2 regions of the Aeromicrobium sp. YIM 150415 genome follow, and region 1 is predicted to be linked to the other one. Evidence: riboswitches for the same ligand, from Rfam matches in the RefSeq annotation. Region 1 holds a riboswitch; the other holds the start of a gene.

Evidence for each region. Region 1 has a riboswitch for cobalamin ahead of JL108_RS16165 (ABC transporter substrate-binding protein). Riboswitches for the same ligand answer to the same signal wherever they lie in the genome.
Region 2: it holds a riboswitch for cobalamin, as region 1 does, so the genes downstream of both, JL108_RS18595 (energy-coupling factor transporter transmembrane component T) here and JL108_RS16165 (ABC transporter substrate-binding protein) in region 1, are expected to answer to the same signal.

Annotation. Positions count from the first base shown of each region.
Region 1 is NZ_JAERWM010000025.1:113,353-118,586, forward strand. Features, by position in the region: gene JL108_RS16160 (ribonucleoside-diphosphate reductase subunit alpha) at 1-1,103, opposite strand, end outside; cobalamin riboswitch at 1,219-1,422, opposite strand; cobalamin riboswitch at 1,646-1,825, shown strand; gene JL108_RS16165 (ABC transporter substrate-binding protein) at 1,882-2,913, shown strand; gene JL108_RS16170 (iron ABC transporter permease) at 2,910-3,929, shown strand; gene JL108_RS16175 (DUF6194 family protein) at 4,103-4,570, shown strand; gene JL108_RS16180 (MerR family transcriptional regulator) at 4,604-5,234, shown strand, end outside.
Region 2 is NZ_JAERWM010000033.1:20,030-25,263, forward strand. Features, by position in the region: gene JL108_RS18580 (response regulator transcription factor) at 1-507, opposite strand, end outside; gene JL108_RS18585 (sensor histidine kinase) at 504-1,652, opposite strand; gene JL108_RS18590 (hypothetical protein) at 1,849-2,550, shown strand; cobalamin riboswitch at 2,692-2,818, shown strand; gene JL108_RS18595 (energy-coupling factor transporter transmembrane component T) at 2,853-3,953, shown strand; gene JL108_RS18600 (ABC transporter ATP-binding protein) at 3,950-5,234, shown strand, end outside.

The DNA of each region.
Region 1 (5,234 bases):
AGGTCGGGCACCTCGAGCGGGTCGAAGAGGTACCAGGGCTCGTCATTCGCGACGCGCTTCATGAACTCGTCGCTGATCCACACCGCCGTGTTGGCGGTGCGGGTGCGCCGATACGGGTCCCCGGAGTTCTGCCGCAGGTCGAGGAACTGCGCGAAGTCGAGGTGCCAGTTCTCCAGGTAGAAGCAGAGGGCACCGAACTTCTTGCCACCGCGGCTGACGGCACGCAGCGTCGAGTCGATCGTGTGCATGAACGGGATCGGCCCGGTGCTGCGGGTGTTGTTGGAACGGATCGGCGATCCCTCCGAGCGCAGCTTGGTCATCGACAGCCCGATGCCGCCGGTGCCCTTGGTGAGCCACATGACATCGCGCACGGTCTTGGCGATGTGCTCGATATCGTCCTCGGTCTGCATGACGAAGCAGTTCGACAGCTGCGCGTACGCGGTGCCGGCGTTGACCAGGGTGGACCCGGCGGCGAGGTACTCCAGGCGCGACATCGAGTCGTAGAACGCCAAGGCGGCCTGCGTGGGCTCGGCCTCGTTGAGTGAGAGCCCCATCGCGACGCGCATCCAGAAGAACTGGGGCGTCTCCAGCGGGGTGCCGTCGGGCTCGGTGATCATGTACCGGTTGCGCATCGTCTGCGCGCCGATGTAGCGCAGTAGATCGTCGCGATCGGGGTCCAGCGCAGAGCCGAGCAGGTCGAGGTCGAAGAGCTCGACGAGGCGGGTGTCGAGGAGCCCGAGCTCGACGCCCCGGGTGATGGAACGGACGAAGGCCGGGCCGCACAGCGCGTACACCTCGTTGCGTGTCACGCCCTCGCCGAAGATCTTCTTGTAGAGGCTCTTGATGAGCAGTCGCGCGGCGATCGTGTCGAAGGCGGGGTCGTCCTTGACGTTCTGCAGGGCCACGCCGATGACGGCCTCGTCGAGCTGTTCGCTCGTGATGCCGTCGAAGAGGGTGATCTCCAGCTCCGAGCGCAGCTGCGTGGCGCGCGTGACGGGATCGGGCAGTCCGGTGGCGGCCTCCTCGATCGACAGAGCGATCTGGTAGCCGTCGTACGGGACACGGGTGCCGTCGCGCTTGATGACGGTCAGTGCAGTGGACATCGGTTCACCCCTCGTGAACGAGTGCTCGCGGCGATCCGCTCACGGAGGGTAGGGACGACGGCCGTGCCGTTTCGAGCCCTGAATCGTCCCTCGCGATCGCGGACCCCCGGCATCATCGGGATGCCGAGGCACTGGCAGGTCTTCGGACTCGTGGGCACTGGTCGTTCCTACTGGGTGTCGCTTCCCAGGCCGTCTGGCCCAGTGCTGATGACACCGGTCGTTCCCACTCACCGCTGCGGGGCAGTCCCGGTTTCTCACCGGATTCCCTCTTACGACGACCCCTCCGAGGAGGAGCCGAACCAGCTGCGTTCGCCACTATATACACAAATCACACGCATGTAACCCCCAAGATGTTGTGGTCTTGGCAGGGCAGGCCAAACACGCCTCCTCCGTTCAACGGGGCGGTGAGTGGCGCACCTCTGGGGCTTCGTGGCGGTGCGCTACGCACCCGTCGTGGATGGTGAGACGTGCGTGAGTCACCGCCCCGAGAGACGAGAGGTGCGTATCCCACCGCCCGACGGGTGGCGAGAGCCGGCCGAGCTGCTAGCCTGCGCTACGCCAGTCGTACCCCCGTGGGGGTCAGGGAACCCGGTGTGAATCCGGGACTGACGCGCAGCGGTGAGGGCGACGGGACGTGCACGAGGCCACTGGACGGGTTCCGGGAAGGCGCACGTCCCGGACGACCCCGAGTCCGAAGACCTGCTGGCCCTCACGGCGACCGCCGGGAGGTCTCGCCCGGGCTCCGCGACAGAGCCCCGACCTCGAAAGGTGCTGGCTCATGCCCGCCATCCCCGCTCGTCCCCTGCTCTCCCTCGCCCTCGTCGGCTCACTCGCCCTGACCGCGTGCTCCGGCTCGACCGAGGACAGCGACGCCACCGCAACGGCCGACGGCTACCCGGTGACCCTCGAGAACTGCGGTCGCGAGGTGACGGTCGAGGCGCCACCGGAGCGGGCCGTGTCCCTCAACCAGGGCTCGACGGAGATCCTGCTCTCGCTGGGACTCGCCGATCGCATGGCCGGAACCGCCACCTGGACCGATCCCGTCCGCGAGGGACTGGAAGAGGAGAACGACAAGGTCGAACGCCTCGCCGACAACGCGCCCTCCTATGAGCGCGTGCTGGAGGCGGAACCGGATATCGTCACCGCCTCCTTCCTCGGCACCCTCGGCGAGGGCGGCGTCACCACTCCTGAGGCGCTCGCCGAGCTCGGCGTCCCCTCCTATCTCTCCCCCGCCGAGTGCGGGAAGGATGACGCGACGAGCGAGGACGGCTCACGCGACAGCACCCTGGAGATCGACACGGTCTACCAGGAGGTCACCGACCTCGCCGAGATCTTCGGCGTCCAGGACGAGGGCGAGGAACTGGTCGCCGACCTGCGTTCACGTATGGAGACCGCCGCCTCGGAGGCCCCCGAGGACGAGGTCAGCGTGCTGTTCTGGTTCGCCAACAGCGAGTCGCCCTATATGGCCGGCTGCTGCGGCGCCCCCGGCATCATCAGCCGGACCCTCGGCCTGGACAACGTCTTCGACGACAGCCAGGAGGAATGGCCCCAGATCAACTGGGAGACCGTCGCCACCCGCGATCCCGATGTCATCGTCATCGGCGACCTCACACGCAAGAGCCAGACGGCCGAGACCGCCGAGGCCAAGATCGACTTCCTGAAAAACCATCCGGTCGCGAGTGAGATGACGGCGGTGAGGGAGGACCGCTTCATCTCGCTGACAGGAGCGGCGATGAACCCGTCCATCCGGACCGTCGACGGTGTCGAGCAGGTCGCCGCCGGCCTGCGCGAGCTCGGCCTCTCGCAGTGACACTCACGCGGCGCGCCTGGCTGTTGGGCGCTGCCGGTATCGCTGCGCTGCTGTGCTCGATCGCGGTCGCGGTGACGATCGGACCCTCGGACATCAGCCCCCGCGAGGTCTTCGACGTCGTGTGGTCGAAGGTGAGCGGAGGACCGTCCGGGTTGAGCCGGATCCAGGACGGCATCGTCTGGAACCTGCGTCTCCCCCGCACGCTGCTCGCTGCGGCGTGCGGCGCGGGCCTTGCGGTCTGCGGCGTGATCCTGCAGTCGCTGTTGCGCAATCCGCTCGCCGATCCGTTCATTCTCGGCGTCTCCTCCGGTGCGTCGACCGGTGCGGTGCTGGTGGTCGTCCTCGGCATCGGCGCGGGAAGCATCGGTTTGGCCGGCGGGGCGTTCCTCGGCGCGCTCGCCGCATTCGCGCTCGTGCTGATCCTCGCGACCGCGGCGGGTGGCACCACTGATCGCGTCGTGCTGTCCGGCGTCGCGGCCACGCAGTTGTTCTCGGCTTTGACGTCGTTCATCGTCTTCACCGCCGCAGATGCCGAGCAGACTCGCGGCGTCCTGTTCTGGCTGCTGGGATCGTTGTCGAGCGCATCCTGGCGCGATGTCACGGTGGTGACGCTGGTGGTCGTGATCGGGCTGGTGGTGTGCGTGGCCTGCGCGGCCTCGCTCGATGCCTTCGCCTTCGGCGAGAAGGCCGCGGCCTCGCTGGGCGTCAATGTCGGAGCGATCCGCCTCGTGCTGTTGCTGCTGACGGCGCTGATGACCGCCGTGATCGTGAGCACGTCCGGCGCGATCGGCTTCGTCGGCCTGGTGCTGCCGCACATCGCACGGGGCCTGGTCGGCGCGAGCCATCGTCGGCTGGTGCCGATCGCGGCGGTCACCGGCGCGATCTTCTTGGTCTGGGTCGACACGGCCGCACGGACCATGCTGGATCCCCAGGAGCTTCCTGTGGGTGTCGCGACCGCGCTCATCGGGGTGCCGGTCTTCGCGATCATCCTGCTGCGTCGCCGGGCGACCCGCTGAACGGAGCGTCCGTGGCCGAGTCAGGACAGCTCACACGGTCGCCGCGAACCCCGGATGGGCGGTGGGATAGGCACCTCTCGACGCTCCGGACAGGTGCCTATCCCACCGCTCCCACACTCGAGAGGTGCGCAACTCACCGCTCCATGCGCTAACAGGAATGAGACCGTAGGGCCATGACGATCGACGACATCATCGCCCACGTCACCGCGCACGAGAATGTCGTGACGATGCGACCGCAGGAGGGCGACGGCACTCCCGAGCTCGCCTGGGGCGACGTGTTCTTCTTCTACTCCCCCACCGGAAGCATCCCGCCGACCCAGCCGTTCGCCACCATCGTCACCAAGGACTACCCCGACGACACCGGGTCACGACTCGATCCTCCCGGACGGTTCCGGCTCAACATCGCCGCCGGGCGCGAGGCCTTCGAGCGGCTCGTCGGGGCCGCCCCACGCGAGCACACGCCCGAGCCGACACCGCACTTGGACGACCGGATTTTCGCGCATCCGGTCTACGGCGCTCACGGGTGGCTGGCGGTCGTCGAGCCGGGCGAGGCCACCGACGCCGCCGCGCGCGAGCTGCTGGACACCGCCTACGAGGCAGCGCGCCGTCGTCGTGAGCGGCGCACCGAGCGTGACACTTGACCTTCACGCCGGATGAAGGCTCACGATGACGGGGTGCCCCCTTCTGAGCTGATGTCGATCAGCGCCTTCGCCCGACGCTGCGGCCTGACCGCGAGCGCCCTGCGCTTCTACGACGACTACGGACTGCTGGCGCCCGCCGATGTCGATGCCACCACGGGATACCGTCGCTACAGCAGCGCACAGGCGGATCGCGCGGTGGCGATCCGCCGGCTCCGCGAGGTGGGGCTTCCCCTCCCCGACGTCGTCAAGGCCCTCGCCGCCGATGCCGCCGAGAGCTCCCGGCTCCTGGACGAGCATCTGTCGGCGGCGAACGACGATCTGCGGCGCAGACGGCGCGCGGCCGCGGACTTCGCCACCGAACTAAACGGCGACATGCCGTGCCCGCTGGGGTCGTTCCCGGGTCCGGTACTGGCCGCGGCGATCGAGCAGGTGCTCACCGCGACGATCCACCATCCCGCCGCTCCAGCGCTCGCGGGTGTCCGGGTGGAGAGGTCCGAGGACGCGTTGACCCTCATCGCGACCGACCGTTACCGCCTCGCGAGTCGTTCACTCGCCGCGGGAGACGTGGCGGGGGTGCCGTGGTCGGGCACCGTCGACGGGGACCAGCTGCGCGAGGCGATGTCCGAGCTGCGCCGCGCGTCCCGCGTGGAGGTCGAGAGCACCG
Region 2 (5,234 bases), on a different contig from region 1:
CAGCACCTCGCGTTCGCGATCGGTGACCTCGGCGAGCCGGTCGTCGGGGGACTCCGTGGCGCCCGCGGGGTCGGGCAGTGTCGTCGCGAAGTGGTCCAGCAGCCGTCGCGTGGTCGACGGCGCGACCACGGCGTCGCCGCGGTGCACCGCCCGGATCGCCCCGAGCAGCTCCGGCGGCGCGGCGTCCTTGAGCAGGAAGGCGGCCGCGCCGGCCTTGATCGCCGCGAAGGCGTACTCGTCCAGGTCGAAGGTCGTCAGCACGATCACCCGGGGACCGTCGGCCATCGCGGTGATGGAACGGGTCGCCTCGACCCCGTCGAGACGCGGCATCCGCACGTCCATGAGCACGACATCGCAGGAGGTCACGCCGATCAGCTGCACCGCTTCGGCCCCGTCGCCCGCCTCGCCGACCACCGTCATGTCGTCCTGGCTGTCGACGAGCATCCGGAACCCGGCCCGCACCATCTGCTGGTCGTCGACGAGGAACACGCGGATCGAATCGCTCACCAGGGAATCCTCGCATCGACCTCGTACCCGCCGCCGACGACGGGCCCGACCCGCAGCTCGCCACCGTGGGCGGCCACCCGCTCCCGCATGCCGACGAGCCCGTGCCCGCCGCCGTCGTCGGCCGCGCTGGCCCCGCGGCCGTCATCGCGGACCGTCAGGTTCAGCACGTCACCGTCGCGGCGCAGCGTGACGGTCGTGGTCACCTGGGGTCCGGCGTGCTTGCGGACATTCGTGAGCGACTCCTGGAGGAGGCGATAGGCCGTGAGCGCGACACCCGGCGGGACGCCGGCCAGGTCCGCCGAGATCTCGGTGTCGAGCCGCATCGACGCGGCGGCCTCCTCGAGGAGAGCCGGGACATCGGCGAGGTCGGGCTGCGGGGCGGTGCCGGTTCCATTCTCGCGCAGCAGACCGAGCAGCGACCGCATCTCGGTCAACGCCTGCCGTCCCGTGCTCGCGATGGTCTCCAGCGCGTCGACCGCCGTCTCGGGGCGGGCGGACGCGGCGTAGCGTGCACCGTCGGCCTGCACGATGATGACCGACAGCCCGTGGGCCACGACATCGTGCATCTCGCGGGCGATGCGGTTGCGCTCACCCTGCGCCGCCAGTTGCGCGCGCTGGTCGGCCTCCCGGGCTACCCTCTCGCTGCGTTCGATCAGCGAGTTCACGTACGCCTCGCGGGTGTGCCCGAGCAGTCCGAGGACCCATGCCACGACCACGATGAGGCCGATGCCGAAGGCCTGGGAGGCGACCAGGCTCGTGCTGTAGGAGGGGGTGCCGTAGGACGGCATCCAGTCGATCGCGGCGACGACGGCGGCGATGAGGCTGAGGACCAATACCGGGATGCTCCATCGCAGCCCCCGCCATCGCGCCACCGAGTACACGGCGATGGGGAAGGCCAGCTGCCCGGGGAGCGTGGTGTCGTAGAGGAGCACCTGCGCGGCGTGCGTGACATAGACCGCGGCGAAGACCGCCACCGGGTGCGAGCGCCGCCAGAACAACGGGGCGATCTGTGCCGCGGTCAGCACCGCTGTGCCCGGGCTGATGCCGACGGCCGCGAGCGGCGCGACGGCGAGCAGCGCACAGGTCAGCGCGATATCGAACCACTGCCTGCCGCGCGGGCTGAGGCGGAACGGTGCCCTGTCCATCGGATCGACGGTAGCCGAATGCGCGAGTCCGCAGATCCGTCCAGGGGTGGATCTTTACCTCATAAAGGTGCTTTTTTGTCTGGAATATCAGACGATCATCCGAAAACAGCCGTTGTGGCGGCCGATGCCGCGCGCGATGCGCCGCTATCTGCTTCCATGAGGTCCAAGGAGTGGCAGACGATCGGAGGAGATCATCGTGGGCGCCACCACCCCGCCGGGGTACGAGGACCTGGAACGCGATCTACGAGAGCGTGGGCTCGACGCCTCGGCGAGCTGGCCGGCCGACGTGCTGGCGAGCCTGGTCGCGAGCGACGCGATGAGCTTCGTCGAGCTCGCCCTCGAGCACGTCCTGGCCGATGCCCTCCGCGACTCCGAGCCGAGGGCCCGGGACCGCGAGCCCTGTGACGTCCGGGGCGCGGTCTTCGCGCACCGGCTGGACGGCACGATCTACGCGACGCTCGCCGAGGCGCTCTCCGCGCTCGCCTGGGCCGGTGATCCGGGCGTGGAGCGATGGCACGTGCTGCTCGCCGAGGTCGACCACGATGCAGCGGACATCCTGCGCTGCCGGATGCTGGCCGCCCCCTCGGCGGACTCCGATACCGCCGTGGAGTGGCTGGTGGCGCATCCGGACTGGTACTCGCTCGGCTGGGGATCGAGCAACTGGCCACCGATGGACGTCGTCGCGGTGCATGCCGATGTGTGCTCGATGGCCACCTATGAGGCGCTCGAACAGGCGATCTTGGAGTTCCTGCCCGCGGTCGAGGAGCCGGCGTGCCGAGGTTTCGGACAGTACGAGCTCCTCGCGGCGCTCGGCGACGGTCATCTCTCGAGCCTGGCGCGCGACCGCCTGGTGGAGCTGCACCATCGATTCGCCGAGATGCCGGTGGCGCGAACCTGAGTCGATGCGGCAGACTGTCGATGCGGCGGCGCGAGCGACGCCCGAGACCGTTCGCGCCGCCGTCTCGCCCTAGGGCCCTCAGCGCTCGGCGTTCCGTGGCGTGACGATGCTCGCGGTGCCGTCCGCCCCGATGCCACCTTCTATACTCGTGGAGTCCACGCCAGTGGACACCTGTTCGTCGCGGGGAAGCCGGTCGGAGTCCGGCACTGTCGCGCAACCGTAGGCCTTCGGGCGAGTCGGGAGACCGGGCGGGCGGGTCCATCACGACACACTGTCGCGTCTCGCAGTGGGGGGTCAGGACCATGGTCGTCACTGCCAGCCCCACGCAGCGTCGGCAGCGCCGCGCCCGCGATCTGCATCCGGGCGCCTGGTGGATCTGGGCACTCGGCCTGGCCGCCGCCGCGTCCGCCACCACCAATCCCGTCGTCCTGGTCCTCGTGATCGCGGTGGCCTGCCTGGTCGTCGCCAGCCGACGTGGCGACGCCCCCTGGGCCCGTGCCTTCCGCTTCTATCTGTGGTTCGGTGCGGTCATCGTGGTCGTGCGCGTGCTGTACCGGCTGGTGTTCGGCGGCGGATCGGTCGCCGGCGACACGGTACTGGTCCACCTGCCCGAGGTCCCTCTTCCCGATGTCATCTCGGGCATCAGGCTGCTGGGCGATGTCACCTCCACGGCCGTGCTCGCCGGACTCTACGACGGCCTGCGGCTCGCGGCGGTCGTCATCTGCGTCGGCGCGGCCAACGCCCTCGCCAATCCCAAGCGGCTGCTGGCCTCGGTGCCGCCCGCGCTGTACGAGGTGGGGACGGCGCTGGCCGTCACGATGTCGGTGTTCCCGCAGCTCGCCGAGAGCGTGCAGCGGGTCCACCGGGCGCGTCGTCTGCGCGGTGAGCCCGGCAAGGGGGTCGGGGCGCTGCGGCGGCTGGTCGTCCCGGTGCTGGAGGACGCGCTGGAGCGGTCGATGACGCTGGCCGCGGGCATGGACGCCCGCGGATACGGTCGTGCCGGCACCGCATCGGTGCGGGCTCGCGCCGTGACCGGCGGGTTCCTGCTCGCCGGCCTGTTCGGTCTGTGCGTCGGCACCTATGCCTTCCTCGACCAGACGGCGCCGAGATGGCTCTCCTGGCCGGTGCTCGCCGTCGGCGTCGGCTGTGCCGTGATCGGCTTCCTGCGCGCGGGCGAGCGGGTGCAGCGCACGCGGTATCGCCCGGACCGTTGGCGGAGCGCGGAGCTGGTGACCGCGTCCTGCGGTCTCGTCGCCGCTGTCGGCATGAGGATCGTCGATCCGGCTGCCGCCTTCCCGTCGCTCACGACGGCGCCCGATGTCTCGATCATGGCGCTGGCCGCGGTGCTCGTGGCGGCGGTGCCGGCCTTCGCGACCCCGGAGCCACGGCGGGCGGTCCGATGATCGACGTCACCGGTGTCACCTTCGCCTACGACGGCGTGCCCCTCCCGGTCCTCGTCGGGGTCGACCTGACGATCGGCGAGGGCGAGCTCGCCCTGGTCGCCGGCCGCACGGGATCGGGGAAGTCGACGCTGCTCGGCGTCTTCAACGGGCTGGTCCCGCACTTCACCGGCGGGACGCTGAGCGGGGACGTCCGGATCGACGGCGCATCGGTCCTCGGACGGCCTCCGCGCGAGCTGGCCGATCTCGTCGGCTACGTGCCGCAGGATCCGCTGGACGGCTTCGTGACCGACACCGTCGAGGAGGAGCTCGCCTACGGCATGGAGCAGCTGGGGCTGGCGCCGTCGACGATGCGGCGCCGCGTCGAGGAGACCCTCGACCTGCTCGGGCTGGCGGACCTGCGCGACCGCGCGCTGCGCACGCTCTCCGGCGGACAGCAGCAGCGGGTCGCGATCGGCTCGGTCCTGACGATGCACCCGCGCGTCCTGGTGCTCGACGAGCCGACCTCCGCGCTGGACCCTACGGCCGCCGAGGACGTGCTCGCCACCATCGCCCGGCTGGTCGACGACCTCGCGCTGACCGTGGTGGTCGCGGAGCACCGGATGGAGAGGGTCATCCCCTTCGCCGACCAGCTCGTCGTGGTCGAGAACGGCACGGTCCGCAGCGGGCATCCGGCGGAGCTGTTGCGCGACTCGCCGGTCGCCCCGCCGATCGTGGATCTCGGGCGGCTCGCCGGCTGGGACCCCCTGCCGCTCTCGGTGCGCGAGGCGCGCAAGCGGGTGCGCAGCGAGCCCTTCGTGCTCACGGAGCCCGAACCGCGACCGGCGCCGAACGGGCCGGTGGAGCTGACCGCTCGCGACATCACCGTCGCCTACGGCCCGGTCGTCGCCGTCGACGCGGTGGACCTGGAGGTGCGCGGCGGCGAGGTCTGCGTGCTGATGGGCCGCAACGGGTCCGGGAAGTCGTCACTGCTGTGGGCATTGCAGGGCACCGGTCGCCGGGACGCGGGCAGCGTCGCGATCGGCCCGGACGGGACCGACCCGATGAGCGTCCCCGCCGACGAGGCGCGGATGCTCGTCGGTCTCGTGCCGCAGACCGCGAGCGACCTGCTCTATCTCGAGGACGTCGCCGAGGAGTGCGCCGCCGCCGATCAGCAGGCGGGTGAGCCGCCCGGCACCTGCCGGGAGCTGCTCGACCGGCTCGCCCCGGGCATCGACGGCACCCGCCATCCGCGTGACCTCTCCGAGGGGCAGCGTCTCGCGCTCGTGCTGGCGATCGTCCTCA